Regions from separate parts of the Mitsuokella apri genome, predicted to be linked through region 1. Evidence: riboswitches for the same ligand, from Rfam matches in the RefSeq annotation. Region 1 holds a riboswitch; the other holds the start of a gene.

Evidence for each region. Region 1 has a riboswitch for molybdenum cofactor ahead of modA (molybdate ABC transporter substrate-binding protein). Riboswitches for the same ligand answer to the same signal wherever they lie in the genome.
Region 2: linked by a shared signal. The riboswitch ahead of ACE419_RS09315 (molybdopterin-binding protein) and the one ahead of modA (molybdate ABC transporter substrate-binding protein) in region 1 are both predicted to bind molybdenum cofactor.

What each region holds. Positions count from the first base shown of each region.
Region 1 covers NZ_JBHYRS010000001.1:308,395-323,286, forward strand. Annotated here, with positions in the region: gene ACE419_RS01485 (DUF47 domain-containing protein) at 1-260, shown strand, start outside; gene ACE419_RS01490 (inorganic phosphate transporter) at 253-1,245, shown strand; gene ACE419_RS01495 (ABC transporter permease) at 1,360-2,478, opposite strand; gene ACE419_RS01500 (ABC transporter permease) at 2,475-3,599, opposite strand; gene ACE419_RS01505 (ATP-binding cassette domain-containing protein) at 3,596-5,368, opposite strand; gene ACE419_RS01510 (HlyD family secretion protein) at 5,383-6,384, opposite strand; gene ACE419_RS01515 (sulfate/molybdate ABC transporter ATP-binding protein) at 6,524-7,576, opposite strand; gene modB (molybdate ABC transporter permease subunit) at 7,576-8,247, opposite strand; gene modA (molybdate ABC transporter substrate-binding protein) at 8,250-9,053, opposite strand; molybdenum cofactor riboswitch at 9,039-9,171, opposite strand; gene ACE419_RS01530 (sirohydrochlorin cobaltochelatase) at 9,315-10,310, opposite strand; cobalamin riboswitch at 10,456-10,636, opposite strand; gene sigH (RNA polymerase sporulation sigma factor SigH) at 10,669-11,415, opposite strand; gene rlmB (23S rRNA (guanosine(2251)-2'-O)-methyltransferase RlmB) at 11,511-12,296, opposite strand; gene thyX (FAD-dependent thymidylate synthase) at 12,470-13,162, opposite strand; gene ACE419_RS01550 (Mini-ribonuclease 3) at 13,159-13,668, opposite strand; gene cysS (cysteine--tRNA ligase) at 13,665-14,892, opposite strand, start outside.
Region 2 covers NZ_JBHYRS010000007.1:8,910-23,801, reverse strand. Annotated here, with positions in the region: gene ACE419_RS09340 (formate dehydrogenase accessory sulfurtransferase FdhD) at 1-232, opposite strand, end outside; gene mobB (molybdopterin-guanine dinucleotide biosynthesis protein B) at 605-1,693, opposite strand; gene ACE419_RS09330 (molybdenum cofactor synthesis domain-containing protein) at 1,706-2,632, opposite strand; gene moaA (GTP 3',8-cyclase MoaA) at 2,679-3,668, opposite strand; gene ACE419_RS09320 (molybdopterin molybdotransferase MoeA) at 3,679-4,878, opposite strand; gene ACE419_RS09315 (molybdopterin-binding protein) at 4,890-5,921, opposite strand; molybdenum cofactor riboswitch at 5,982-6,109, opposite strand; gene ACE419_RS09310 (DNA polymerase IV) at 6,155-7,318, opposite strand; gene ACE419_RS09305 (hypothetical protein) at 7,501-7,704, opposite strand; gene ACE419_RS09300 (LysR family transcriptional regulator) at 7,939-8,835, shown strand; gene fliB (flagellin lysine-N-methylase) at 8,879-9,802, opposite strand; gene ACE419_RS09290 (phenylacetate--CoA ligase family protein) at 9,783-11,018, opposite strand; gene ACE419_RS09285 (2-oxoacid:acceptor oxidoreductase family protein) at 11,045-11,635, opposite strand; gene iorA (indolepyruvate ferredoxin oxidoreductase subunit alpha) at 11,635-13,482, opposite strand; gene ACE419_RS09275 (universal stress protein) at 13,611-14,147, opposite strand; gene ACE419_RS09270 (ABC transporter permease) at 14,187-14,892, opposite strand, start outside.

The sequences.
Region 1 (14,892 bases):
AACTCAAGGTCCTGTTCTCCCTGCTGAAGAACATCGACCGCAATGAAGCCGAGCTCATGGCCCGCGCCGACCACCTCGGCAAGCTCGAATCCGAAGTCGACCACATCTACCGCGAAGAGATTTCCGACCTGTTCGATGGCACGAAAGACCTTTTCGATGTCATCCGCTGGAAAGATATTTTAGCTACGCTTGAAGATACGGCCGACAAAGTCGAAGAACTCTCCAACATCATTAAAGAGGTGACGATGAAGTATGCCTGATACGTCACTCATCATCCTCGTCGTCATCCTCGCGCTGACTTTCGACTTTATCAACGGCTTCCACGATACGGCGAACGCCATCGCGACCTGCGTCTCGACGCGTGCCATCCGCCCCGGCGTCGCCATCATTGGCACGGCTGTGCTGAACTTTCTCGGCGCCATGATTTCCACGGGCGTCGCCAAGACCATCGGCGGCGACATCGTCATGTCGGCTTCGATGATTACCGAAGTCACGATTGTCGCCGGCCTCATCGGCGCCATCATCTGGAACCTCGTCACGTGGTGGTTCGGCATGCCGTCGAGCTCTTCCCACGCCCTGATTGGCGGCATCATCGGTGCCGTCATCGTCTCGGCCGGCATTTCCGCACTCAACGGCTGGGGCATTCTCAAAATCGTCCTTTCCCTGATTATTTCCCCGGTGGCGGCGATGATCTGCGGCTACATCCTTATGAAAATCGTCTTTGCCATCTGTCATTCGTATAAACCGGCCCGCGTCAACCTCACGGCCAACCGCCTGCAGGTTCTCTCGGCCGCACTCATGGCCTTCTCGCACGGCTCGAACGATGCGCAGAAATCCATGGGTATCATCACCCTCGCCCTGCTGTCCGGCGGTTTCATCGGCACACTTGAAGTACCGGATATCGTCAAACTGCTCTGCGCTGCGGCCATGGCCTGCGGCACGAGCGTCGGCGGCTGGAAAATCATCCGCACAGTCGGCGGCAAAATCTTCAAGATGCATCCGATTCACGGCTTCGCTGCCGACCTCAACTCCTCGCTCGTCATCTTTTCCGCTACGCTCATGCATCTGCCGGTTTCCACGACGCACGTCGTCTCCGGCTCCATCATGGGCGTCGGTTCTGCCGAGCGTGTCAAAGCTGTTCATTGGGATGTTGCACGCCAGATGGTCACGGCCTGGGTCATGACCATCCCCTGCACCGCCCTGATGGGTGCGCTCTCGTACCTCGTGGTACACACATTCTTCTAATTTTGCCCATCCTTCATTTCTTATTTCTTTCACATTTCTCAAACACAAAGACACGCTGTGCCGCGTTGGCGGTCAAGCGTGTCTTTGTGTTTTATGCAAAATAAATGACTGAAATTACGTTGTCTTATGGCGGAACAGCCAGCCGGCCAGCGGCATCGTCAGAGCCGCGACGGCCACCATCGGCACGAAGTCGCCGGCAATCTCCGTGAGCCCTGCACCCTCCAGATAAATGCGGCGCACGGCATCGATGACAAAGCGCATCGGGTCGGCATACGTGATGACCTGCAGAAACTCCGGCATGTTGTTGACCGGCGTCACGAGGCCCGACAGCAGCACCATCGGAATCATGAGCACGAGCAGATAGACGAGGACCTGCTGCATGTTCTTCGCGACCGACGAAATGGAAAGGCCAAGCCCCGTCGTGCTGACCATGAAGATAAACAGCGTCAAAAACAGCGTGAACAGACTACCGGCAAACGGTACCTCGAACCAAAACCGCGCAATGAGGAAGACCATCGCGGCCTGAAACAGGCCGACGAGCACCGGCGGCGTCGCCTTGCCGATGAGAATTTCCGTCGGCGAGAACGGCGTGACGAGCAACTGGTCAAACGTCCCCTGCTCACGCTCCTTCGCAATCGAGAGGCCCGCGAGGAACATGACCTGCACAAAGGCAATCATCGCGAGGAAGGAAGGCAGGAACGTCCAGCGCGAGAGCTGGTTCGGATTGAACCACGTGCGCGTCTCGATGGAAACGGGCAGGCTGGCATAGCCTTTTTCCTCACTCCACGAAGCGGCAATCTGCGTGATGTAGCTCTTGACCATGCCCGCAATCATCGGATTGCGCCCATCCGTGATGACCTGCACGGGAGCCTGTTCCCCATGTTCCAGTTTTTTCTCGAAGTCTTCGGGCACAATGACGCCGCCGAGGACGTCACCGGCATCGATGAGCGTGCTGACTTCCTGCACATTGCCGCAGACCGCATAGCACGAAAACGTCGGAGCACCGGCGATATGTGCAAGAAAATCACGCGAAGATGCTGTCGCCGAATTGTCGACGACGGCATACGGCACTTCCTCGATATTGTAATTGGCCGCATAGCCGAACAAAAAACCTTCAATAATAACCGGCATGACCAGCTGCGTGCGCATGCGCGGGTCCTTAAAAAGCGACAGCAGCTCTTTCTGGCAGATGAAATAAAGATGGCGCAGGAAACGCTGCAGCGAAAAATTCATGGCTCCACCTTCTTCCGCGTCATATGAAAGGCCCAGCCGAGGAAAAACAGCGCAAATAAGACGAGAATCGCCGTGTCGCGCGCAATGAGCGGCCAGTAATTGCCCGACAGAAACAGCGATTTCATGAGCTCGAGGTAATACGTCGTCGGGATAAGGCTGCTGACGACGCGAATCGCCGCGGGCTCCGCGTGCAGGTCAAACAGGAAGCCCGACAGCACGACCGACGGCAGGAAGCTGATCATCAGCGAGACATGGCACGCGAGGAACTGATTTTTCGTCAGGGCTGAGATGACGAGGCCAATGCCAAGCGATACGACGAGGTAGAGCATCGACTCGCCGATAATCAGTACGAGCGAACCGCGCATCGGCAGGTCGTAAAGTTCACGGCCAACCACCAGACAGAGCAGCATGCCAATCATGGCGATGACAAAGTACGGAATGGTCTTCGCGAGAATCAGCTCCAAAATCTTCATCGGCGTGACAAAAAGCGACTCAAACGTACCGCGCTCCCATTCGCGCGCCATGACGACGGAAGTCAGGAACACGCCGCTGATGGTCAGCACGAGCATGAGAATGCCCGGCACGTAAAACCACGTGCTCGTATTCGCATCATTGAACCAGATGCGCGGGACAATCTCGATGCCGCCGGCCGCCAGGCCGTGCTTCGCGCCTTCTGACGCGGCCCACGTCAGGATGCCCGCTTCAAAATACCCCTGCGCACTCATGGCCGTCGTCGCTTCCGTGCCGTTGAGGATAACCTGCAGTTTGCCTTTGCCCTCGGCAAAACGCGCCGAAAAGTCAGGCGGCACGACGAGCATCGCATCGACCTTGTGCTTTCGTATCATCGCTTCGCCTTCCTGCAGGGACGGGACAAAGACGGGCTGAAAATACTCTGAGCCCTGCGTAAAGCTCACGGCCTGACGCGCGAGCGGCGAGCTGTCCTCGATGACCACGGCCGTGGGTACATTCTTGACATCAAGGCTCATGCCATAGCCAATGATGAGAATGAGCACCAAAGGCAGGACAACGCCCAAAGCCAGACTGCTGTTGTCGCGCAGGAGTTCGCGCGTCTCCTTGCGTATGAGCGCGAGCAGACGCCGCCAGAATCCACTTGTCATCATGACTCCGCCCCCTTTGCTTCATTTTTCTCAGCACGCGACCTTTCAACAATGGCCACAAAAATATCGTCCATCGTCGCCGCGCCTAAATGCATGCGCTGCCGGATTTCGGCCGGACTGCCGAGCACGAGCATTTTGCCGTGGTCCTGTATCATGAAGCGGTCGCAGTATTCGGCTTCTTCCATGAAATGCGTCGTGATGATGATGGTCGTGCCTTTCTCTGAAAGAGCCGTGATTTCACGCCAGAACGTGCGGCGGGCCAGCGGGTCGATGCCGCTCGTCGGTTCATCAAGGAATAATATCTTGGGCTCGTGGATGAGAGCCGCGGCCATCGAAAGGCGCTGCTTATAGCCGCCCGGCAGGCTGCCGGCCGCGTGGTCCGCCACGTCCTGCAGATGGAATTCCTGCATGACCGCCTGAATACGCTCGTAAAGATGCGCGCCAAAAAGGCCGTAGGCCCCACCAAAAAACCGCAGATTCTCATAAACAGAAAGGCTGCTGTATAAGGAAAATTTCTGCGCGACATAGCCGACTTTCGCGCGCGCCTCGATGCGCGCCGTGCGCAGATTGACACCCGCGACCGAGAGTTTGCCGCTCGTCGCCGGCAAAAGGCCGCAGAGCATGCGGAACGTCGTGGTTTTGCCCGCGCCGTTTGGGCCGAGCAGACCGAAGACCTCGCCGCGGTGAACGGAAAACGAAGTATGCGAGACGGCCGTAAAGTCGCCGAACTTGCGCACAAGGTCCTGTACTTCAATCTCCACAGGCGCATCCATCGGGGAACGGCCCGAAAATGCACCCATATTTTCGGCTGAGGCAGCGGCCTGACTTACAGGCTGTCCTGCCTTGTTTTCATCCTCTTTGAGAAGCGTCATAAAACCGTCCTCAAGGCGCGGCTCGATGGCCTCTGCCCTTAAGGAACGACGCTTTAAAGGCGCCAGCTCGTCCGGATTTCCGCGCGTGATGAAGCGCACGACACCGCCCGACGGCACGGCATCGATGACGTCTTTTTCCGCGAGCAGACGGCTCTGCAGCGAACGCAGGGGCATACCCGCGGGCGGCGTCACCTTGTAGCAGGTCCCCTTGGCCACCTCGCGCAGTTCATCCGGTGTGCCGATTTTCAGGAAATGGCCGTGATTGAGCACGTAGACTTTTTCGCAAAGTGCCGCTTCTTCCATATAAGCCGTACTCACGAGCACCGACAAACGCTCCTCATGAACGAGCTGCTGCAGAATCTGCCAGAGCTCGCGGCGCGAGAGCGGGTCGACGCCGACCGTCGGCTCGTCGAGCAGCAATAGCTTCGGCGAGCGCACGAGCGTACAGGCAAGGCCGAGTTTCTGCTTCATGCCGCCCGAAAGCTTGCCCGCGAGACGCTTCGTAAAAGGCGCGAGCTCCGTCATCGCGAGGAGATGCGCAAAGCGCTGCTCCCTTATATCCTGCGGCACGCCGTGCAGGTCCGCGTAGAGGTCGAGATTTTCCTGCACGGTCAAATCCTCATAGAGGCCGAACTTCTGCGGCATATAACTTAAAAGGTCCTGTACGGCCTGCGGCTTTTCCGTGACATCAAGCCCCACGACCTGCAAGGTCCCGGAAGTTTTCGTCATCAGCCCGCAGACGAGGCGCATGAGTGTCGTCTTGCCGGCGCCGTCAGGCCCGACGAGTGCCGTAAGCTGTCCTTCCGGCACCTCAAGGTCGATGCCTGACAGGGCTCTGACCTCCGTCCCATCTTTCAGGGTAAAAATCTTCGTGAGTCCCTTTGCTTCGATGATCTCCATGCGATCACCTCCGCTCAAAGTGCAATCTTGACCGTCGCAGGCATACCGAGGCGCAGGACATTATCATCATCGTCGACATAAATGCGCACCTCGTAGACGAGGGCCGTGCGCAGTTCGTCCGTCTGTACGGTCTTAGGCGTAAACTCTGCTGTGTCCGCGATGTAGCCAATCTGTCCCGTGAGGGGCTTATCCTTCTGGCTGTCAATGTAGACCTTGGCAGTCTGTCCCTCATAAATCTTGCCGAGGTCGTCTTCTTTGACATAGGCGCGGACCCATTTCTTGTCGAGCAGCGAAAGCTTAAAGACAGGCGTCGAAGGCGAGGCCATATCACCGGGTTCCAGGAGGCGCGAGCGGATGACGCCCTTCATGGGCGCGCGCAGCTCGTACTGCGAAAGCAAATATTCCTCACGCGATTTTTCTTCCTCAAGGGCCTGCAGCTGGGCTTCTGCGGCCTGAATATCCTCAGAACGCGGGCCGTTTAAAGCTTCATTGAGCGCTTCTTTGGCCTCATCGACCTCGGCCTGCTTGGCTTCGGCCTGCGAGCGCGCATTGTCGAGGTCCTGCTCGCTGACGCCCTGCACGCTGTCATAGACGGCCTGACGGCGTTCGTATATGCCCTGTGCGTTCGAGGCAGCGGCCTGCGCAGCCTTGAGTTTCTGCTGGGCCTGCGCGATTTCTTCTGAGCGCGTGCCGTTGTGGAGTTTATTGACGGTGCTCTCCTGCGCGGCGATCTGCGCCTTTGTCTTGCGCAGATTGATGTTCAGCTCATCTGTATCGAGCCGCGCGAGGACCTGTCCCTCCTCGACCGTATCCCCCTCTTCGACGAGAATATCCTTGACGCGGTCGCTCTCACGGAACGCCAGTGTCACTTCACGCACATCGACATTGCCCGAAAGCGTGAGTGTCTGGGCAGCGGCTTTTCGGGCCGCTTCTTCATGCTGCTCATAGGCATAAATCCCGACGCCGATGAGCAGTATGAGAATGACAGCAAGGATGCCCTTCTGTTTTCGTTTCATGAAAATCCCCCTCCCAATTCTTTGCGTACTGCAATTCTGAGGTCTGCCAGCAAAATAATAGTTCCGTTCCAAATAAAAAAATATCCTATTCTGCTTATAGGATATTTTTCTAGGAAGAAACATGGAAATCCTCTTTGTCTCAGGAATCCATCAAAATGATTTTTTCAGGAGGAAAATAAAGCGAGAGTTTCGCCGCCGCAATGCGCTGCCATTCCTCCTTCGGCAGCTCCCAGCGGATGCGGCGGGCATTCGTGCCGGCGCGGCGCACCATGATGAGATACGAGAACGTGTCCTCGATGACATCCGTGACTTCCATGCGGAAGATATTTTTTTCAGGGCTCTCGCCTTCTTCGCGGTAGGCAAAGAAATGCGCGCGCAGTCCGACATAGGAAAGATTTGGACTGACCTCTCCCTCCGTATGCAGGGGCAGCTGCCAGTCTTCCGCTTCCACCAGGTTATCGGCAAGTTTATGTGCCTTGGAAACATTCTTGCAGCCCGTCAAAAGCGTTGCCGCCAGCGTTTCCGGATTTTGGAAGAGTTCATCGCGCGTACGCACGGGCTGCATTTGGCCGCGGTCGATGACGGCTGCGCGGTCAGCAAGGCGGTAGACCTCGCCGCGGTCATGCGAGACGAGCATCGCGGCCCCGCCGTACGCCTTCAGCACCTCGCGGAGTTCGAGCTCGAGCTTCCATTTGAGGTAATGGTCAAGGGCCGAGAACGGCTCGTCAAGCAGGAGAATCTTGGCCTCGGCCGCCAAAATGCGCGCAAGGGCCGCACGCTGCTGCTGGCCGCCCGAAAGTTCCGCAGGATATGCCTCACCGAGCTCCGTCAAATCGAAGCGCGCGAGATTCTCGCGCACGCGCCGTTCGCGCTCCGCCTGGCTGCCCTTTGCCACAAAGCGGATATTGTCGGCAATCGTCATATTCGGGAAAAGGGCAAAATTCTGGAAGAGATAGCCGACCTGACGCTGCTGCGGCGAAAGGTTGATCCCTTTTTCGCTGTCAAAGAGCACGCGGCCGTCAAGCACGATGCGTCCCCTGTCCGGCCGCTCGAGCCCCGCGATGCACTTCAGCGTCATGCTCTTGCCGCAGCCGGATGCCCCGAGCAGGGCAAAAACCTCATCGCGCACGGCAAAATCAGCCCGCAGCGTAAAATTGCGCAGTTTCTTTTCGATATTAACAAGCAGTTCCATTACAGCCTCCTGCTCTGCGGCACACCCGTGCGCGAAATCACGATGTTCATCAGGCTGACAAAGACGAGCGAAAAAATGATGATGACCACGGCCCACTCGAATGCCAAGTCGTAGTCGTTAGCCTGCACAGCCGCATAAACCGCCGTGCTCATCGTCTGCGTGACGCCCGGGATATTGCCGGCGAACATGATGGTCGCACCGAATTCGCCGAGTGCGCGCGTAAACGCCAGCACGAGGCCGGCTAAGATGCCTGAGCGCGCATTCGGCACGAGCACATGCCAGAAAATGCGCCATTCCGAGACCCCGAGCGTGCGTGCCGCACCTAAGATATTCGGGTCAATCTGCTCAAAAGCCCCGCGCGCCGTGCGGTACATCAAAGGCAGCGAGACGATGACGGCCGCCATGACCGCAGCCTTCCAGGTAAAGACAATCGTAATATCAAACTGCAGCAGAAATCTGCCAATGAAACTGCGCCTGCCAAAGGCCAGCAGCAGAAAAAAACCAACGACGGTCGGCGGCAGAACCAGCGGCAGCGTAATAACGGCATCGGCAAGACCCTGAAACCGCCGCATGCGCGCGACGGCCAGAGCCAGGCCGATGCCGAGAAAAAATGTTGCCACCGTTGCCACCACGGCCGTTTTCAGCGTGATGAGAAGCGGTGCATATGTCATTTTCACTTTACCTCGAAACCGTATTTTGCAAAGCGTTCCTTGTTTTTATCATTCGTTACAAAAGCGAGAAAATCCTTTGCCGTATCGAGATGTTTCGTGTCCTTCAGGATGGCTGCCGGATAAATGATATCCTTATGCGTGCCCGCAGGAGCCTTGGCTGCGATGCGGACATCGCCCGAAATGGCAGCATCCGTGGCGTAGACAAGGCCGGCATCGGCTTCGCCCGAAGCGACCCAGGCGAGGACCTGACGCACATCGGAGCCATAAACGGCCTTGGCTTTGACATCATCGAGGATGCCGAGCTTCGTGAGGATTTCTTCCGAATACTGACCGACCGGTACGCCTTTCGGTTCACCGAGGGCGATATGCTGGAGCTGGCCGCTCGTCAGCTGGTCAAAGGAAGTGATGTCCTTGCCGCCTTCTTTCGGTACAATCAGCACGACCTCATTCTGCAGCAGGTCCTTGCGCGTGCCGTCAGCGAGCAGGCCCTTCTTGTCGAGGGCATCCATCTGCTTCTGCGCAGCCGAGAAGAACAGGTCGGCATTGCCGCCATTCTCGATGGCCTGCTGCAGGGCACCCGAACTGCCGTAGTTGAATACGACTTTGACATTCGGATGCTCTTTTTCGTAATCCGCACCGATTTCATTCATGACATCCGTGAGGCTCGCTGCCGCCGAAACATGGAGCTCCACAGGCTCCTGCGACGACGACGATTTCGTTTCACTGGCATTCTGACTGCCGCCGCAGCCCGTCACCAGGGCCAAAAGGCAGACCGCCATCAGGGCAAACAGTTTCTTCATATACATTCTCCTTTTCAAGAACGGAAGGAAATATCATTTCTAATATTTCCCTGTGGGTTTTACCCAGGCTCAATCTCGTAGACTCATCGTCCTTAGAGATTTTCGCTCGGAGTATCGACTTTATTATTATAGCAGAAAACTATATCACTTCACGATGATTTTTTTCACATTTGTCCGGGTTTATCGCATAAAATAAAAAATCCGCCTGCCGAGAGACGGATTTTTCAGATGTGTGATATGGAAATAAAAAGTCAGAACGACTGCAAATTATTTTGCTTCCAAAGCATTCCAAGCGTCGTTGGCGCGCTCGAGATAGAGGTCCTGGATGGCCTTGTTCTCGCCGATGCCGTGGATGTAGGCATCGACTTTATAGCCGGCGGCTTCGAGGATGGATTTATGCGAATCCGGGTCAGAGCCTGCCATATCATTGTTGGCATGGTCACCGGCGACCATCATCATCGGCATCAGCGTGACGTGCTTGATGCCATTTGCCTTGAGCTTCGGCATGACCGTCGCAAGCGATGGCCAGCCTTCGACCGTGTAGACAAAGACATTCTTGTAACCAAGCTCATCGATTTTCGCCTGAATGACGGAATAATAGGCGTTCGAAACCTGCGGCGTGCCGTGCGCCATGATGAGGATGGCATCGTGTTTGCCCTGTTTTGGGAACTGCGTGGCCAGTGCCTTGATGGTCTCCGTAACATCGTCCGGCTGGTTTTCCTGTCCCTGCCAGTACATCAGCGACGTGCCGAGCGTCATTTTCTTGAACTGGTCCTTGTAGTTCTGATAGACGCCGAGGTCGTAGTTGTACTCCATGCCTGGGATGACATCGAGCGAGACGAGCGCGACGCGGCTGTAGCCATCGGCCTTGAGCTGCTGCAGGGCTTCCTCCGGCGTCGGGAACTTGATGCCTTCTTTTTTCGCCACGCGGTCGATGATGATGTGTGACGTGTAGGCCGTCACGACCTTGACGCCCGGATGGGCAGCCTTGATGGCATTGACGGTTGCATCAATCGTCTTGGCGCGCGTGTCCTTGTACGTCGTGCCAAACGTCATGACGACAATCGCATCTTTATTGGCCGTATCTTTAAGTTCGGGGTTCTCATTCTTGAGCACGCCGATTTCTGAAGCCTGTTTCAGGGCCATCGTCGCGTTCTTCACTTCCGGATTGAGCTGGTACGAAGCCTCTGTCACAGCCTGATTCCAGCCGAAGGCAGCCGTGCATACGAGACCGGCCGCCAGCATTTTCTGCCAATGTTTCATTTTTTTCCTCCTTCGACAAACCATATAGAAATAAAAAAGGCTCTTTTCGCACGCATGCGAAAAAAGCCTTCCTATCGTAAAAAACTGTACCACAAAGACACAGCTTTGCTGATAGCAATCGCCTTCCCATCGCTCGCAGGTCGTAACGGTGATTTTCGGACAGGCAGTTCTCCTGGCTCGGTTCATCGCTCCTCTGCGCCTTCCCAGAAATTTTCCAGTGACGTAACTATGCAGATTCGCTTCCCTTACAGTGGCGGGACCGCGCCGGCTTATACCGGCTTCTCTTTTCAGCGCCATATGGCGCCACCTGTGCCCTCATATGAAATTGTCAATCATGAACTGCTGAAATCACAGAACCTCAGGGAGCAACGTCCTTGCCGCCATCGGCCGCACGCAGCCGGCGATTGATGGACGACAGCCCCTTGTAGATGGTATTGAGGTCAATGTCATCGCTGCGCGTCTCCATGTATTTCTCGAGCTTGCGCTTGACACGCTGCAGGGCATTGTCGATGCTCTTGACATGACGTCCTAGGTCTTCTGCGATTTCCTGATAGGATTTGCCATCAAGATAGCTCATGAGTACCTTCCACTCAAGGTCTGAAAGAATCTCCTCCATCTTTTTCTCGATGTCGACAAATTCCTCCTGACTGATGACAAGTTCCTCAGGGTCCGACACCTTAGCCCCCGAAATGATGTCGAGCAGTGTACGGTCTGAATCCTCGTCGTAAATCGGCTTATTGAGTGAAACGTATGAGTTGAGCGGTATGTGTTTTTGACGGGTCGCCGTCTTGATGGCCGTGATGATCTGACGCGTCACGCAAAGCTCCGCAAAGGCGCGGAACGACGAGAGCTTGTCATCGCGGAAGTCACGAATGGCCTTGTAAAAGCCAATCATGCCCTCCTGCACGATGTCCTCGCGGTCCGCACCGATGAGAAAATACGAACGTGCCTTAGCCCGGACAAAATTCCGGTACTTGTTGATCAGATAATCCAGTGCGACCTTGTTGTTATGTTCCTTGATATCAAGCAGGATTTCTTCGTCCGTCAGATTTTCATATCCACGGTACATGTCCTCCATGATATCCGTGTCTGCTGCTTCTGCCATCGCACTTTCTCCTTTTTTTATGACAAACACGTATCCTTATAAACTTCCCTAAAATCCCTTCATAAATTCGATTATACGCTCTTTCCCCTAAAAGCTCAAGATGAAGCCCGCTTCTTTGCCAGGCGCTGACGCATGGATTCGTACATGAGGATGGAGCCGGCGACCGAGGCATTGAGCGAATTGATGCGGCCGACCATCGGCATGCTGACAATGAAGTCGCAGGCTTCTTTGGTCAAGCGGCTCATGCCCCTGCCCTCGCTGCCGACAACGAGCACGAGCGGGCCCGTGAGGTCGGCCTCATAGTAGGCTTTCTCGCCGTCCATATCGGCACCGGCCACCCAGAAGCCCTTTTCCTTGAGCTTCTTGATGGTCTGCGCGATATTGCCGATGCGGGCCACGGGGACGTATTCAACGGCACCGGCCGAAGTCTTGGCGACCGTGGCATTCAGGGAAACGCTGCGGCGTTTCGGAATCAGGATGCCATGCACGCCGGTCGCATCGGCCGTGCGCAGCAGGGCGCCGAGGTTGTGCGGGTCCTCGAGTTCATCGAGCAGTACGAGAAACGGCGCCTCGCCTTTTTCCTCGGCAGCCTTGAGGATGTCGTCAAGCTCGACATACGGCACCGGCGCCACATAGGCCAAAACGCCCTGATGACGGTGCCCGCCCGCAAGAGCCTCAATTTTCGCGCGTTCGACATACTGCACGACGATGCCGCGCTCTTTGGCGAGGGCGGCAATCTCCGTGATGGAGCCTTCCCTGTCGCCATTGGCAAGCAAAATCTTGTTGATGCCGCGGCCTGCCTTCAAGGCCTCGGTCACGGCGTTGCGTCCGATGAGAACGTCATCCGGCAACTCGCGCGGCTCTTCCCGATGGGGATTCATTGCCTGCTCGGGATTTGACCGGCGCTTTTCTGCCCGCCAATCTTTTGCCGGACGGTCCTCCTGCCTGTGGTTTCTCTCCGGATGCTGAAAGTTATTTTTTCGGCGGCCGCGGCTTTCCTGCGGACGCGGCTTTTTCTTTTCTTCGTATCTGCGTTCTTTTCGTTCCATAGGCCTCAGTCCTTTTCTCTGAGCTTCAGCATCTCAGCCAATTTGCCGCAGGTCATATCGCCTTCCGGGCAGCGGCCCGTATTGACGCAGCTCGCACCGGCATTGTGGAACAGCGTCGGCGCGACTTTCTTGACCTCGGCGAGCATCTTGTACGCCATCTCGCGGATTTCCCACTGCGCGCGGTTGCAGCAGCGCAGATTGAAGAAATGCAGAAGTGACCTGGCATTCATCGTCACGAGGATTTTCGTCTCGGCCGCGTTGGCGAGAACATAGCGCGCATCTTCTTTGGGCACGCCCATCTCCGTGAGCTCGTCATACGTCCTGCGGATTTCTTCCATCAGGGCGTCGTATTTTGCCTTGGCCTCAGGCTTTTCCGCGATGGTCGGCGGCGTGATGTACTTAAAACCATGCGCTGCCACATAGCGCTGCGACTGCTGGTCGTACGACGCGATGCGGTGGCGCACGAGCTGATGCGTCAGCACGCGCGAAACGCCTTCAATGCCAAACGTGAAGGAGACGTGCTCGATGGTCGAAGCATGGCCAAGCTTGACCATCTTGCGGACCATCTCGCGGACCTTTTCATCGCTGAGGCGTTCGGCGAGCTCTTCCGCGCCGACAGGCGAATAGCAGAGACGTGCGGCCATCGCCACAACGCGCTCCGGCTCCGGTGTATAGTCCAAAAGTTTGACTTTAATCATGCCTTGTTCTTCTCCTCCGTCTTTTTGTCATGAATTTCCTGCATCATAGCCTTGCTGATGACCTCAAACGCCGCTTCAGAAACCTCTTCGAGACGCTCGAACTGCTCCGTGAGGTAAAGCGTCCCCAAAAGAGCCTCAAAGCCGGTACTCGAATGATATTCCGCCACGCTCGAGCTGCGCGGTGCGTGGCTCTTGGCGTTGCGTCCGCGGCGGTAAATGGCCTTTTCCTCTTCCGTCAGCATGGATTCAATGCCGAGGTATGCTTTGTGCTGCCAGACGGCCGAGACAATCTGGGCACTGAACGCATGCAGGGCATGAACCTTGGCCTGCTCATATGCCAAGAGACGCGTGCGCACAAACAGATGAAAGACGGCGTCGCCGACGTAGGCGAGCACGAGAGGATTCATCTGCCGGACGTCCGTGCCTTCATAGCGTTTCTTGATGCCGCCGTTTTCGTCCGGCGTGAACATCATATCGACGAGCAGCTTGAACTGCGTGAACTTCATGCCTTTTTCCACCGTACGCCGTTTGGCGTATCCTCAAGCACGACACCGGCGTCTTTGAGGGCATCGCGGATTTTATCGGCCACGGCCCAGTTCTTTTCCCTGCGCGCGTCCTGACGCAGCGTGATGATGATGTCCATGAGCTTATCCGTCAGACCATCGTCGGCGGCTTTGTCCTGCTGCTCGAAGATGCCGATGATCTCGGCCATCTCGGAGTAGACATCGCTGACTTTCTTGAAGTTCTCAGCATCAAAGGCCTTGCCGCCATTCACGACATCCTGGTAGTAGATGTTGATGTCCTTCGACAGCGCAAACATCTGGCTGATGGCCAGAGCCGTATTGAAATCGTCGTCCATGGCTTCGTAGAAGGCTTTTTTGAGCTCTTCTGCTTTCGCTGCGAGCTCTTTGGCCGTATCAGCCGTGCCCTGTTTCTTCAGCAGTTCATCAACATATTCCTTCGTATTCTGCAGGCGGCCGAGGCTCGTCTGTGCTTCCTTGAGGCGTTCATCCGAAAAATCGAGCGGGCTGCGGTAATGCGTCTGCAGGATGAAGAAGCGGATGACTTCACCCGGATATTCCTTGAGGATATCCTTGACCGTGAAGAAATTGTTCTTCGACTTCGACATCTTCTCGTTGTGAATCGTGATGAAGCCGTTGTGCAGCCAGTACTGGGCGAAGCTGTGGTCATCGCCGATGCAGGCCTGCGACTGTGCAATCTCGTTCTCGTGATGCGGGAAAATGAGGTCGCTGCCGCCGCCGTGGAAGTCGAATTTCTCGCCGAGATATTTCAGAGACATCGTCGAACATTCGATGTGCCAGCCCGGTCTGCCCTTGCCCCACGGGCTGTCCCACGAAGGCTCGCCCGGCTTTGCTGCCTTCCAAAGGGCAAAGTCCATCGGATGATGCTTGGCCGTGTTGACCTCGATGCGGGCGCCGGCCTGCATGTCGTCGAGGCTGCGGCCGCTGAGCCGGCCGTAATGCGAGAATTTCTCGACGCTGTAGTAAACATCGCCATTGTCTACGACATAGGCATAGCCCTTGTCGATGAGCTTCTGCACCATGGCGATGATTTCCGGCATCGTCTCGCTGACGCGCGGATAAACATCGGCGTGGCGGACGTTCAGGGCATCCATCGCTTCAAAATAAGCCTTGATATAGCGGTCGGAAATGTCCTTCCACGTCACGCCCTCTTTGTTCGCCGCGTTGATGATCTTGTCATCGACATCC
Region 2 (14,892 bases), on a different contig from region 1:
TGACAATATCGTCGTAATTGCGAATCTGTCCCATTTGCGCCAAGATTCCAATAACGAGATCGATATGGTCCCCCGGTGAGCAGAATGACGTCGTGAAGCGTTTGCCGTTCAGATTGATATCCAGATAACATTCCATCGACGTGTATTTATGGTCGTCAATGAAAGAATCCTGCTGACTCACGTAACGGATGACCGGATAATCAATGAGTTCTTCCTCTCTCGCTTTCATCATAGTCTCCCCCTATGTACTATTAACTAAGATTATTGTTTAATCTTATTTCATATTGCAAATTTATTATCTCACGTTTTCCTGCATTCGTAAACAACTTTTTTTCACATTTTCATGACAGCTTTTTCCGTTATGTTCTTCCTATCTCAGCCAAAATGGGGCTTTTCACTGCCTAAAGGTATCGCCAAAAGCTTATTGTTATATTTATATGCCCGAAATTGTGATGTTTATCATGAATTATTGATAAATATCATAACGTTTTGCTGTGCTCTTATCTTTATAAATAAAAAAGGCATTAGCCTTGCTGTAAGCAAAAAACTAATGCCTTTTCCGTATATCTTCACCTTATTCTTTTTCAAAAAAATTTTCCGTCGTTTAGCTCCCCATCAGAAAAAGAATGATCCGTGCTGCTGTTTCCATATCATCGATTGAGCATTCGTATACACCCTCGATGAATTGTTTCCGCTTGCTGAAAAGCACTGCCGTATCGTCACTGAGCAGCAATTCCCCTTTATCACGATATAAGGTGATGATGGGCGCCGTGCCGTGGCGGCGGCTCTCGATGAGCACGAGGTCCACGTCCTGCAGTCTGCCGGCAATTTCCACGAGATTTGCCCGCTTTTCCGTTTTCTGCTCGATGAAATAACCATTGGGAGAAACCACTGCGACGCCGCTGGCCCCGGCTTCCTTGAAACGCCAGCTGTCCTTGCCTTTTTCATCGACATCGTAGCCATGACAGTCACCCTTGACCACGCCGACACGGGTGCCTCTCTGCCGGAGCCTCGGGATGAGCCGTTCGATGAATGTCGTCTTGCCCGTGTTTGACACCGGCGCGGAAATCGTTACGAGCGGCACCCTGCGGCCCTCATTGGCCATGCGGCCGCAGGCCAGACGCCAGTCGGCCATGGTATTGACATTGAAAAAGTCAATTTCAGAAGAAAAATCGACGCAGGCATGCGGCATGTCCGCAATGACCAGACCAAGCTTGTTATCGCCCTGCTGCAGAGCTTCCGCAAAGGCTTTCGCCATATCGCGGTGATACAGCGCCGCCAGTGGCTGCCAGCGTTTTGTCTTAGGCAGAACAGCCTGAAAGGCGTCATCGTCTGCCGCTCTTGTCAAAAGGACGGACAATTTTTCAAGAGACAGAAACGGCATATCACAGGAAACGGCCAGTGCATATTTTTCCCTCATAGCAGCAAGGCCGCGGCTGATGCCCTCCATCGGCCCCCTGCCCTGACGCGAGTCCGTCACAACAGTCAGCTGAAATTTTTTTGCCAAAGCCATGAGTTCCGGCGTTTCCTGTTCCACGCAGAGGAAACGTTCCGCAAAAGGCAGCTTGGCGGCTTTTACGCATAGGCGCTCCAACAGTCCCGTGCCGGCAAATGACAAAAAGCGCTTGTCCCTGCCCATACGCGAACTTTTGCCGCCCGCGATGATGAGCAGGGCAATATCCGAAAAATTCACGCTGTCACCCTCTTATTTGCGCGCACATTCGCTCGCATCGCCGCGCAGGATATCAAGGCCGTGCTGCAGTTCCGGCAGGATAAAGCCCAGACATTCCTCGACGGCCTTGCGGCTGCCCGGCAGATTGACGATGAGCGTACGCTTGTAAATGCCGGCCTGCGCGCGACTCAGCATCGCACGGTGCGTGACCTGCATAGAGAGTGCACGCATGGCCTCGGGAATGCCGGGAGCTAAACGCTCACAGACAGCCAGTGTCGCCTCCGGCGTCACATCGCGCACGGAAAAGCCCGTGCCGCCCGTCGTCACGACGAGACCGATGCCGAGGTCGCCAAACGAACGCATTTTGTGCTCGATGTCCTGCTGCTCGTCCGGCAGAATAATTTTCTCTGCCACGGTGTAGCCGGCCGCTTCGAGCATTTCCTGTACTTTTGCTCCGCTCGTGTCTTCGCGCAGTCCCTTGCTGCCCTTGTCGCTGGCCGTGATGATGGCCGCATCGAGAGGCAGTTTGCCCGTAAAGAGCTCGAGCTCGTCGCCTTCTTCAAGCCAGCCGCCATGCAGCACGCGCGCAAAAACACCCTCGCGCGGCATGATGCAGTCGCCGACCTGACTCCTTATGGCACAGCTCTTATGACACTGCTTGCCAATCTGCGTGATTTCCAGATAAACATCGCCGGCGCGCAGGCGCGTACCGATTGGCAGCTCCTTGAAACGAAAACCATCCGCAACAATATTCTCGCCAAAGGCGCCGAATTTGACATCGACGCCGCGTTTGCGGAATTCTTCAATCTCCGCCAAGCCCAAGAGACTGACCTGACGATGCCAGCGGCCCGCATGAGCATCCCCGACCATGCCCCATTCCGTATGAAAGAGGGCCTTGTGAATCGGCGTCTTGAGTGTGCCTTTTTTTTCGCTGATGCAGAGTGCCTTGATTGTTCCCATGAGAAATCCTCCATTATACTATACTCGATACTCACTATTTATGAAATCAGCCGCCGACCTGATACATGGCGCGGCTGTCCTTTTCCTGATACGCAGCGGTCTTAAAAAAATGCTCTTCCGGCTTATGATAAATCGCCTGCTGCAGGGCCAGCCGCAGATTTTCATCACTGATACCGGAACGCAGCAGTGACCTTAAATCAAGGCCGGTCTTTGCGTTGAGGCAGAGTTTCAAAAATCCTTCCGCTGTCAGGCGCACGCGATTGCACGATGAGCAGAATTTATGCTCCATCGCGTCGATGAAGCCAACCTGTCCGCGAAAACCGGCAGCCTGATAATACGCAGCAGGTCCGCATACACCGGAAGCTGCCGGCACAGGACGAAGCCTGCCAAACGCATTTTCCAGGGTTTGACGAACTTCTGCCATAGGAATGCCCTTGAGTCCGGCTTCATACGCACAGCCAATCGGCATGAGCTCAATGAAGCGGAATTTCCAAGGACGAAGATGCGTGAAGTGCTCGACGAGAGCTGGCAGTTCCGCCTCATTGACGCCCTGTATCGGCACACAGTTGAACTTGACATCTCGAAGCCCCGCCTCGTGCACAGCCTCAATGCCCGCTTCCACACGCGCAAAAACAGGGCGCCGCGTGATATCCGCAAAGGTGGCAGCCTTCAGGGTGTCGATGCTGATATTGACTCCCGTAAGCCCCGCCTTGACGAGTTCATCTGCCAGATCGGCCAGCAAAACGCCGTTCGTTGTCAGGGCAATCTGCCGAATGCCCTCAATTTTATGAATTTCGCGCACAAGTTCGACGATATTGCGGCGCACGAGAGGCTCGCCGCCCGTCAGCCGCACCTTGCGCACGCCAAGCGCGGCAAGGCCCCGCACGATGCGGATGATTTCGTCAAACGTCAGGATGTCCTCATGGCGCATTTTTTCGATGCCCTCTTCGGGCATGCAGTAGCGGCAGCGAAGATTGCAGCGGTCCGTCAGCGAGATGCGCACGTATTCTATTTTCCGTTTATACTGATCGTACATGAGCGTTTCCTCACAAAAGAACACCTTTGACACGCGAACCAGCCGGCAACGGCCCTGTGCCAGCAGGAATATCGATGAGCGCATTGCAGCCGGCAGCCGAAAACAGCGAACCCGAATCGTGCTGCGATGGAATCTTGAAAACGCCATCTGCATAGTGCGCGCGGATAAAGCGGCGGCCATAACTCGGCTTCGGGAATTTGTCGGCCAAATAGCCTTCCACAGGCGTATAGCAGACATCTGTACGTCCCGAGAATTTCGAGAGTACCTGTCTTACCAAAAGCTCAAACGTCGCATAGGAAGCAAACGGATTGCCCGAAAGCGCGATGCCGAGCATATCGCCCGCCGTATACGCGATGACAGGTGCTCCCGGCTTGATGCAGACGCGCCAGAACAGGCGTGTGCCGATTTTCTTGACGACACCGTGCATAATGTCCTTCTTGCCGACCGAAACACCGCCCGTCGTCAGGAACAGGTCGACCTTGCCGCGCCAGCTGTCGATAAATGCGGCAGCCTCATTGACGTCATCAGGCAGAATACCGAGAACTTCCGGCCGAAAGCCCATTTCCTGCAAACGTCCCGCTAAGACGTAAAGATTGCTGTTGTAGATTTTTCCGGGCTGCAAAGGCTCGCCCGGCAGTACGAGCTCATCGCCCGTGCTCGCGATTGCAATGCGCGGGCGCGCCAGGACTTTGACTTTGCCGAAGCCGAGGCTCGCGAGTACGCCGAGGTGCGCAGCCGTAAGCTCCGTGCCTTTTTTTACAAGCAGCGTCCCCTTTTTGACGTCTTCGCCGGCAAAGCAGTAATTCTCGTGATGATGGAGTTCATACGGCACGAGCAGTCGGCCATTTTCTATCGTCACATCCTCCTGACGCACGACGCAGTCACAGCCACGAGGAATGGCCGCGCCCGTCATCAGGCGCAGGGCCGAGCCCGCAGGAACCGCTTCTGCAAAGAAGTCGCCTGCACATTCTTCGCCAATAATAGCAAACGAAGCAGGATTCTCCTTTGTTGCACCTTTTGTCCGGCCGGACGCAAATGTATAGCCATCCAGCGGCGAACGGTCAAACGGCGGATTGTCAAACGAGGCAACGGCATCTTCGGCCAGCACGCGCCCCAAGGCCTCCAAAATGGGCACTTCTTCCGTCCGTTCGATTTTTTTCGTATGCTCGAGCAGCACTTCGATGGCCTGCTCTAATGAAATGTCCTGCATAAATACCTCGCTTATTTCTGGAACGGGCAAATCGGATAATGGCAGACCTTGCAGCGCATGCAGAGGCCGCCAATGCCGAAATGGCGGATTTCGCGGCGCGTTACCTTGTCACCGGCAATGGCGCGCGGCAGAATCATGTCAAAAACCGTCGCGTTATCGTACATGACACAGCCCGGCAGGCCCATGACCGTGACCGTGCGGCCTTCGCGTTCCGCATACCCCAAGAGATACATCGCGCCCGGCAGCACCGGTGCCCCGTACGTCACGATCTTGACGCCGGCATCGCGGATGGCTGCAGGCGTGCGGTCGTCAGGGTCGACGCTCATGCCGCCCGTGCAGAGGATGATGTCCATGCCGAGGTCAAGGAGTTCCGTGATGGCCGCTTTTGTATGCTCTGTCACATCGTCAGAAAGTCTGTGTTCACTTATAGTCAGGCCAAATTTATTGAGCTTGGCTTCAATGACCGGTGTGAACGTGTCCTTAATGCGGCCGAGAAAAACTTCCGTCCCCGTCGTGACCACGCCGACTTTGAGGTCTTTGCGATACGGCAGCAGACGGAGAAGCGGCTTATCGCCTGCCACGCGGCGCACCTCTTCCATTTTTTCCCGTGCGATAAACAATGGCGTCACGCGCATGCCTGCAAGCTTCGTGCCTTTCTTTACGGGCATATTCTGCGCAAGCGTCGCAATCGTGATGTCATCGAGGTCATTGACCGCATCAAAACGGTCCTCATCAATCTGAAAGACACCGTCACATTCTGCGACAAGCTCAATCTTGCCTTCCTTTGGCTCTGTCGCTCTCATATGCTCATTCTGGCAGAGCTGACGCAGGACATCGGCCGCTTCGTTCTCATGCATCTCTGTATCATCTTCATCCCAGATGTAGATGTGATCCTTGCCGAGCGACAGCAGCACAGGAATATCTTCTTCCGCAATCACATGGCCCTTGCGAAAACGCGCATCCTTCGTCACGCCGCGGATAATCTGCGTGATATCCTGACAGAGTACCTGTCCCACCGCATCGACCGTTTTCATTTCTTTCATTGCGCCATTCTCCTAACTATATAAAAAGACCACCCCTCCGCAATTGCAAAAGGATGGTCTTCGCCCCTTACATTCGCCCCTTTTCAATCACGGAAGGCCCCGGCGTTTCCACCGAAACCCTGGCTCGTCCGCATAGCCATCCCCATGAAGACGGCCGTAGCGGATTTCGCTCGGAGTCGTATGATATCTTTATCTATTGTAACAAATTCAGACTTGCTTTCCTATAACTTTTTTCACACTTCATCATGTTTGAGAAGATGCGCCTTCGTGATGCCCTGTTCACCAAAGCGCTGCTTGATTTTATCGATGGCAGCATAAAGATTCTCTTTGCGCGCTTCATCGTGAAAGAGCGACATGCTGCCGGAGTCATCAAACCCCGAAACCGAAATCCCGAGCAGACGAATGCCCTGCTGCACGTGCATCCCCCGATAAAGTTCCCGCGCCGTCTGATAAATTTCCTCATCGTAACAGGTCGCCTCATAAAGTGTCCGGCTCCTCGTATACGTCTGGAAATTGCCGAGCCTGAGCTTCAGCTGTATGGTACGTCCTTTAAGTGCCTGCTTTCGCAGGCGGTAGCCGACTTTTTCCGCCAGGGCCAGCAAAACTTTTTCTACATCCGCATCGCCATGGATATCCCTCGGAAAAGTCACTTCCTTGCCAATGGATTTGGCAGGCTCGCGCGGAGCAACTTCGCGGTTATCGATGCCCTGTGCCAGCTGCAGCAGATGGTCGGCCATATGCGCGCCGAGTTTTGCCGCTAAATTTTCCCGCGGCACTCGGCGCAGCTGCCCAATCGTGCGGATGTACATGCCCTGTAAAACAGCTGCTGTCTTTTTGCCCACGCCCCAGATGCGGCTGACGGGCAGCGGGTCGAGTACTTTTTGTTTGTTTTCTTCCGTGATGATGACAAGCCCATCCGGCTTGTCGAGGTCGGAAGCGAGTTTGGCGAGGAATTTATTCGGGGCGAGGCCGACTGAGGCGACAAGCCCCGTCTTTTTTTTGATTTCCCGCTTGAGCTTTTCTGCATAGGCACGCGGCGACTTCATCAGAAGTTCCATGCCCGTGAGGTCAAGGAAGGCTTCATCGATGGACAAAGGCTCAACGACCGGCGCATAGCGCGCAAAAATCGCGAAAATCTCCGCCGAAACCTCACGGTAATGCCTGTAATTTCCTTCTATATAAATTCCCTGCGGACAGAGTCTCTTTGCTCTGACAATCGGCATGGCGGAATGCACGCCATATTTTCTCGCTTCATACGAACAGGTCGAAACGACGCCGCGCCCCGAAAGACCGCCGACAATCAGCGGTTTGCCGCGGTACTCCGCATGGTCGTGCTGTTCAATCGAAGCAAAGAATGCATCCATATCGACATGCATGACGAGTTTCTTTCCTGCCATCTCACAATCCCCCTGACTTTTCTTTCTATGCACTTCTATTTTACGGATGTATCCGGTTTCAGGCAAGAAAAAGAGCTGCCTCGTACACGGAATGTACAAGACAGCTCTTCTGCTTGTGTGGGTATCCTGCTTTGCAGGCTGTTTGTGGGGAACCGCCTGCGGAGGGTATGCAAAAAATGAAATTAACGGTCTGCGGCCGGCTGCTCGAGCATGAGGTCAGCGGACATCGTGTTGCCAGCATAACTGGAAGCTTCTGTATAAATAGCTGGAGCTTCTTTTACACCATAGGCATTTGCTTCTGTACCAGCAGCAGCCAAGTTTGCACAGGCTGGCATGATGAGCAGAGCCGCTGCAATAACACCATAGACAATATTTTTCGTTTTCATGATGGTTCACTCCAATCTCTTTTGCAGATTCTCTCTATTATTATGGAAGGCCTTACTTGAGAACCTCTTTCTTTCGACATCTTTATTATGCCATATTCAAAGCTGCTTGAAAAACGGTTAAATTTGATATTATAATCGGTTTTACCGATTGATTTTTCCATGGGACTACGTTACGATAACGGTATATAAATTATGTTACAGGGGATTGAACAGAAAAGAAAGGAGATTTCTCACATGACACTCTTGCAGATGCGCTATTTTTTGACGGTCTGCCGCCTGCAGAATATCACCCACGCAGCATCCGAGCTCCACATCGCGCAGTCGACGCTGAGTCAGGCCATCCAGACCATTGAGGAAGAAACGGGGCTGAATCTCTTTGTTCGCAGCGGCCGCAACATCATGATCAGTCAGGACGGACAGAAGCTCGCCCAAAAAGTCACGGCACTTTTGCGCGAAGTCGATGTCTTTGAAGATGATGTGCGGGAAATGGCGCGCCGCCATGGCAAACTGAAAATGGCCATTCCCCAGCAGCAGGCTTCTTTTATCATCCCGCGACTTTTAAATGACTTCTGTCCGCGATATCCGGAGATCCAGCTCGACATTGTCGAACCATCCGGCCTTGAGTCGGCCCGACTTGTACGCGAAGAAAAAGTCGATCTCGCCATCGTCAATTACGACGGCGAAACCCTGCCGGACCTCCATTACCGCCGCGTCAATTCGCGTCCAATTAAATTCGTTGTCTGGAAGGGGCATCCTTTGGCAGGACTCCAGAGCATCAGTCTGGCCGAAGCCACAAAAGGTCCTTTAGTCCTGCTCTCCGAAGAATTTTTTGTCACACGCCTTTTGACGCGCACCATGGCCGACCGGCATTTAGAGCTCAATGCCCTCTATTATTCCCCGCATCTTTCCACACTCTACAGCCTGCTGCGTGCCCATACGGCACCGAGTATCCTTTTTGAACAGGCCGTCGTCTCCCTTGAAAATGTCGTGACCATCCCTTTCGACGAGCCGCTTTCCCTGACGAGCTGTCTCATTACGAAGAAAAACCGGCAGCTTTCCAAGGATTTGCGTCTCGTCATGAAATTTATCCGCGAAGAGCTGCTGAAAGATTACCCTGTGCCCTCTGCATAAAAAAGACACGCCCGCATGAAAAGTCATGCAGGCGTGTCTTTTTTTAGTTTTCGCTCTTCCCCGCTGTCCGTAACAAGAACGCAGTATTTTCCTCACTGTATTCGATCTGCTCCGACCAGCGGCGCACCGCTTCAGGGAGATTTCCTGTCACAGCTGCCTCGAGAAAGATATACATGGTATTCTTACGGGCATATCGGCAAATGGCATTTATCCCATAATCTTCTGCCTGACCAAGCTGACGGTAAGCAATATACTGAAAAATGCGTTCAAAAGCGGCAGCATCATAAAGCTCGGCATATTTCCGCCAGCATTTTTCTGCCCGCTCTTTTTCCTGAAGCAGAAAATGGATGTGCTCCGTCCAAACTTCGTCGATGGGTTCTGTCTTCTGCATGAGCAGGAGCAGCTGACGGATTTTTTCCGCATCAAACTTTGGCTGAAAGGAAAAAGATGGCACAGACTCATCTTCCTCATTTCTCTCCCGAAGTCCGAGCTGCGAAACAAGTTCCGCAAAGGTGATTTTTTCCTGTTCATTTCCTTCACGGTAAAATGTCAGCGGCTCTTTTTCCGCCAGCAGCAGCTCCACCGTCTTTTCGCAGGCAAGGCCAAAGCCCGCGAGCTCCACATCACCGCAAAGGACAAAAAAGCGCGGATGCATCGTGCAGATTTCGCAGAGGGCATCTTCGCCAAGTTCCAGAATCAGGCGGCAGAGACCGTCTCTTCGCAAAAATGGACAGCGTTCGTCTTTTGTCAGACGGAATGAATACGTCCCATCCTCCGCCTGCACGATATTTTTCCGGAGTTCTGCCCCGATTTTGCCGTCCAGGAGCTGATACCACTCAGCCGCAGCGGCGTCGATATCGATTTCCCAGCCGCGGCAGCAGCTGTGCTGACAGAGATTGGCCTTGCAAAAAAAGTCAGGGGCAAAGTCGGGCCAGATGGTCGTAAGCTCATTCATAACGCGTATCAATCACGCGCTTCGTCTTCTTTTCGGAGCGCGGCAGAACGCCGATTTCGACGACTTTGACGAGCGGCGTAAAGCCGATGCGGCTCTTGACGCGCTCAGCAATGCGCTTGGCCAGCTCGAGGAAGTCGACGCTGCCGTTCGTCTCAACATAAAGGCGCATCGTATCCTTGCCATCGAGATGCGAAATATGAATCTGATATTCACTCGAAACCTCGGGGAAAGTCTTGAGAATTTCTTCAATCTGCGCAGGGAAGAGATTGACGCCCTTAATCTTGACCATATCATCCGTGCGGCCCTGAATTGTGTCGATGCGCGGAAACTTGCTGCCGCAGGGGCAGTCGCCCGGAATGATGCGCGAAAGGTCGTGCGTGCGGAAACGGATGAGCGGCGCGCCTTCTTTCTTCAGCGTCGTGATGACGATTTCGCCCCATTCGCCGTCCGGCAGGTTTTCGCCCGTATGCGGGTCAATGATTTCGAGATAAATGAAGTCATCCCAATAATGGATGCCATCGTGCGCATCGCAGCTGATGCCGATGCCCGGGCCGTAGACCTCGGTTAGGCCGTAGATGTCATAGGCATCGATGCCGAGCTTGTCGCAGATGGATTTGCGCATTTTCTCGCTCCAGCGCTCCGAGCCGATGACGCCTTTGCGCAGATGAATCTTATCGCGAATGCCGCGTTTCTCGATTTCTTCGGCAAGCAGCAGGGCATACGAGCTCGTCGCGCAGAGGACCGTACTCTTCATGTCCATCATCATCTGCAGTTGTTTTTCCGTATTGCCCGGTCCCATCGGCACAGCCATGGCCCCGAGCTTCTCGCAGCCTGCCTGAAAGCCGATACCGGCCGTCCAGAGGCCGTAGCCCGGCGTAATCTGTACGCGGTCGCGGTTCGTGACGCCCGCCATCGCATAGCAGCGGGCAAACTGCGTGGCCCAGTCGTCAACGTCTTTCTGCGTATAAGGGATGATGACGGGTTTGCCGGTCGTGCCCGAAGACGAATGCATGCGCACGATTTTTTCTTCCGGCACGCTCATAAGGCCAAGGGGGTAGGCGTCTCTTAAGTCTTTTTTCTCGGAGAACGGCAGTTTCTTAAAATCCTCTGCCGAATCCACATGGTCGATGCCGTATTCGCGCAGGCGCTTGCCGTAGAAGCTGTCGGCCTTTAAAAGCTGTTTGATGCGTTCGTTGACATAAGCGAGCTGTTCATTTGATATTTCCATAATATAATACCTGCCTTATTAAAGATTTATGCTTTGGCCAGCTCAAAGGCATAGCGCAGTGCTTTTTCATTGAGCTTTACATAGGCCGGCTTGACCTTTTCGCGGATGGCCTGCAGGACATCCTCTTCCGTCAGAAAGTCCAGCGCCCCGCTCTCGAGGGCCGCGCCGAGCATGATGACGTTGAGCGTCTTCGGATTGCCGATGACGGCTGCCGCAGCCTGACCGTCGATGACTAACACGTGCTCGGCATGTTCCTGAAGATACGCGACCATCTCTTTGCCCGTATAAGCCGTGCCCTTAAGGGCTGCCGTCACCGGCATGATGGGATGCGAATTGACGACGACCATGCCGCCTTTTTTAAGGTAGGGCAGCATGCGTACGGCCTCGGCCGGCTCAAAGGCCAGCAGAAGGTCAGCCGTGCCGCGGCGAATCATCGGACTCTTTATCCCCTCACCGATGCGCAGATGGCTGAAAACGGAGCCGCCCTTCTGCGCCATGCCGATGGTCTCGGCACTCATGACAGGCAGGCCCTTTTTCATAGATGCCGCCGCGATGAGCTTGGACGCGAGGACTGTGCCCTGACCGCCCACGCCCGTCAGGATGATATTTTTCTGCATCACTTTTGCCCTCCTTTATGTGTATGTGCAAACGGCGTGACCTCGATGGCATCGAACGGACAGATATCGGCGCAGATGCCGCAGCCCGTGCACTGTGAATCATCAATCATGATTTTGCTATCTTCGACGACAATGCCCGGACAGCCGATTTCGCGGATGCACTTCCTGCATTTGCGGCAGGCATCCTGCAGAACCTCGGCTTTGCCCAAAGGCTTGACGAGGGCGATGCACGGCGATTTGAAGATAATGGCCTTGACGCCTTTTTCAGCAGCGACTTCTTTTACTGCCGCAATCGCCGCTTTGAGGTCAAGCGGGTCCACGGTGCGGACTGTCTTGACGCCGATGCCGTGCAGCGTATCTTCTATCGAAACTTTGTCGACAATCTGGCCCATCATCGTATGGCCCGTGCCCGGATGCGGCTGGTGGCCCGTCATGGCCGTAGTTGAATTGTCGAGAATGCAGACCGTCAAATCGGCCTGATTGTAGACGCCGTTGATGATGCCCGTAATCGACGAGGCAAAGAAGGTCGAATCGCCGACAAAGGCAAAGCACTTCATGTCCGGTGTCACCGCCCCGATGCCCTGCGCGATGTTGATGCCCGCACCCATGCAGAGACAGGTATCGACCATGTCAAGAGGCATGGCATTGCCGAGCGTATAACAGCCGATATCGCCGCAGAAAACGCTCTTCTGCCCTTTCATCGCGCGTTTGACCGCATAAAAAGAAGCGCGGTGCGGACAGCCGGCACAGAGGACAGGCGGACGCACGACAGAAACCGGGGGCTCCGGCAGCTCTGCGTTTTCTGCCTGCGGCCAGCTCATAAACCTCGCGATATCATCATAAATCGTATCGCGTGTATTCTCGCCGGCCGTCTTGACATCGCCCGTGAGTTTGCCGCGAATCTTTACAGGCAGCTGATATTTGCCGCAGAGGAAGATGAGTTCGCGCTCAATGACGGGGTCAAGCTCCTCAAGACAGAGAACTTCATCAAGCCCCTGCAGGAATTCAACAGCGAGTTTTTCAGGAAACGGGAATGGCGTTGCGACCTTCAGGACGCGCGGTGCCGCTTCTTCGCGCTCATTCAGCGCTTCCACCGCATACGCGTAGCTGACACCCTGCGCGGCAATGCCGCGGCGGCAGTTTTTTTCCGCGGCCGGCTCGATATGATTGCGTTTGTAATTAGAGAGGACCATCCCGAGCTCTGCATTGCGCCGTTCAATTTCCTGATGTGCCCGGTACGAGAGGCGCGGGAAGATGACCCAGCGCGCAGGGTCCCGCACGAAGCCCTCAGGCTCCGTCTTTTTATATTCATCCTCATCTTTGACTTCAATCGAGGCGTAGCCATGGTCAATGCGCGTAGTCGGACGCAAAAACACCGGTGTGTGATATCGCTCCGAAAAGTCGAAGGCCTCCTGAATCATGTCATAGGCTTCCTGCACACTCGACGGGTCAAAGCACGGTACTTTCGCAAATGAAGCAAAATGACGCGTATCCTGCTCGGTCTGCGAAGAAATCGGGCCCGGGTCATCGGCAACCAGCACGACCATGCCGCCCTTAACACCGAGGTACTCAAGGCTCATCAGAGGATCCGACGCCACATTGAGTCCGACCTGTTTCATCGTGACCAACGCTCTCGCGCCGGAATACGCCGCTCCGGCTGCGACTTCCATGCCGGCTTTCTCATTCGTCGACCATTCCACATGAATCTGTCCATCTGGATTGTGTTTGGCAATTGTCTCGAGAACCTCGGTCGAAGGTGTGCCCGGATAGCCCGCGACCACGCGGACGCCGGCTGCCACAGCCCCCATGCCGATGGCCTCATTGCCCATCAGATATTCTGCATGCATAACGTTTCTCTCCCAAAATTTTTAGCGAATACTTCTCTATTATACAACCAAAATGCCATTTCCTGTAGATACATTTTACAAGAAATGGCATTTTAATGATATATTTCTCTTTTTTTATAAAGTACAGCTCACTCATCGTGCTGCGCAAGGTAGCTGTCCTCTTCATCCCAATCGTCGGGCATGCCCTTGACGATGAGCACAGGACACGGCGACTGCTGCAGGACATAATGCGAGACGGAGCCAACGAGCATGCTGCGGAACGTGCCGAAGCCGCGCGACCCCATGATGATGAGGTCGCTCTGCTCCTCTTCCGCCACTTCGCAGATTTTTTCGCCGGGATTGCCGACCTCAACGCGCGTTCTCGCCTTGATTTCCGGCGGTACGATGTGCATGAGGTCAGCCAGGAACTGATACGCCGAAACCTTGAGCTCGGCCGGCACATAGCCGCTGAGGCTGACCTGCTCAAAGGCCGATACCTGCTTGTTGAGGTCGACGACCATCAAAATGGTTAGATGCGCGCCCGTGACCGCCGCCATATGAATGGCCTCATTGACGGCCTTGAAGGCCTGACCCGAGCCATCCGTCGGCACGAGGATGCGTTCACACGCAATGGCCTGTTTCGGCCTTGACTGTATTTCCTCGATAAGCTTTTCCCTTGCCGTCATGATAAATCCTTCCCCTCTCTTTTCTATCCTTTTCCTGCCTTACGATTCCTGTGCCGCCCGCTCGGCCGCGACGATTTCCTTGATTTTTTCCTGATGTTTCGTTTCCTGTGCCTGATGCTTCAGGAGTGAACGCCTTGCAGCAAAGAATTTTGCACAGAACAAAATCGCCACGACAGCCATGTAGAGCAGGAAAGCGCCGAACTCCTTCGAGATATCCATGAAGCCCGCACCGCGCGCGATAATATCACGCACAAAATGGAATTCCCAAGTCAAAGGGAAAAGATGCGCAAGATACAGGACCCAGTCCGGATAAAACGACATCGGCCCCGTCGGACCGCCGAAGATAAAGCCGCCCGGAATAAAGAGAATCATACGCGAGGACGCAATGCCGGGGTTTGCTGCCGTCCAGCCAAACAGCACGCTGAGCATGCCGACAGTCAGTACATAAAAAATCTGCAAAAAAAGAAATGTCAGCAGGCTGCCGGAAAACGTCATATCACCTGTTATTCTCAGGATAGCCATGCCGAAAACAAAGGAAACAGCAAGACAGGCACCATACGGTACGAGCCGCACGATGATATCCCACGGCGTTCCCTCCAGAAGGATTTTATCGAGCTGATGTGTGAGACGGAGCCGCGGCACCATGCCGATGGTCGCAAATGTGAAAAACATTGAGCCGAAGAAGAACAGGAAGCCCTGCACTTCGACATTGTAATTGGAACCATTCGGATTGAAAAGATTGCGG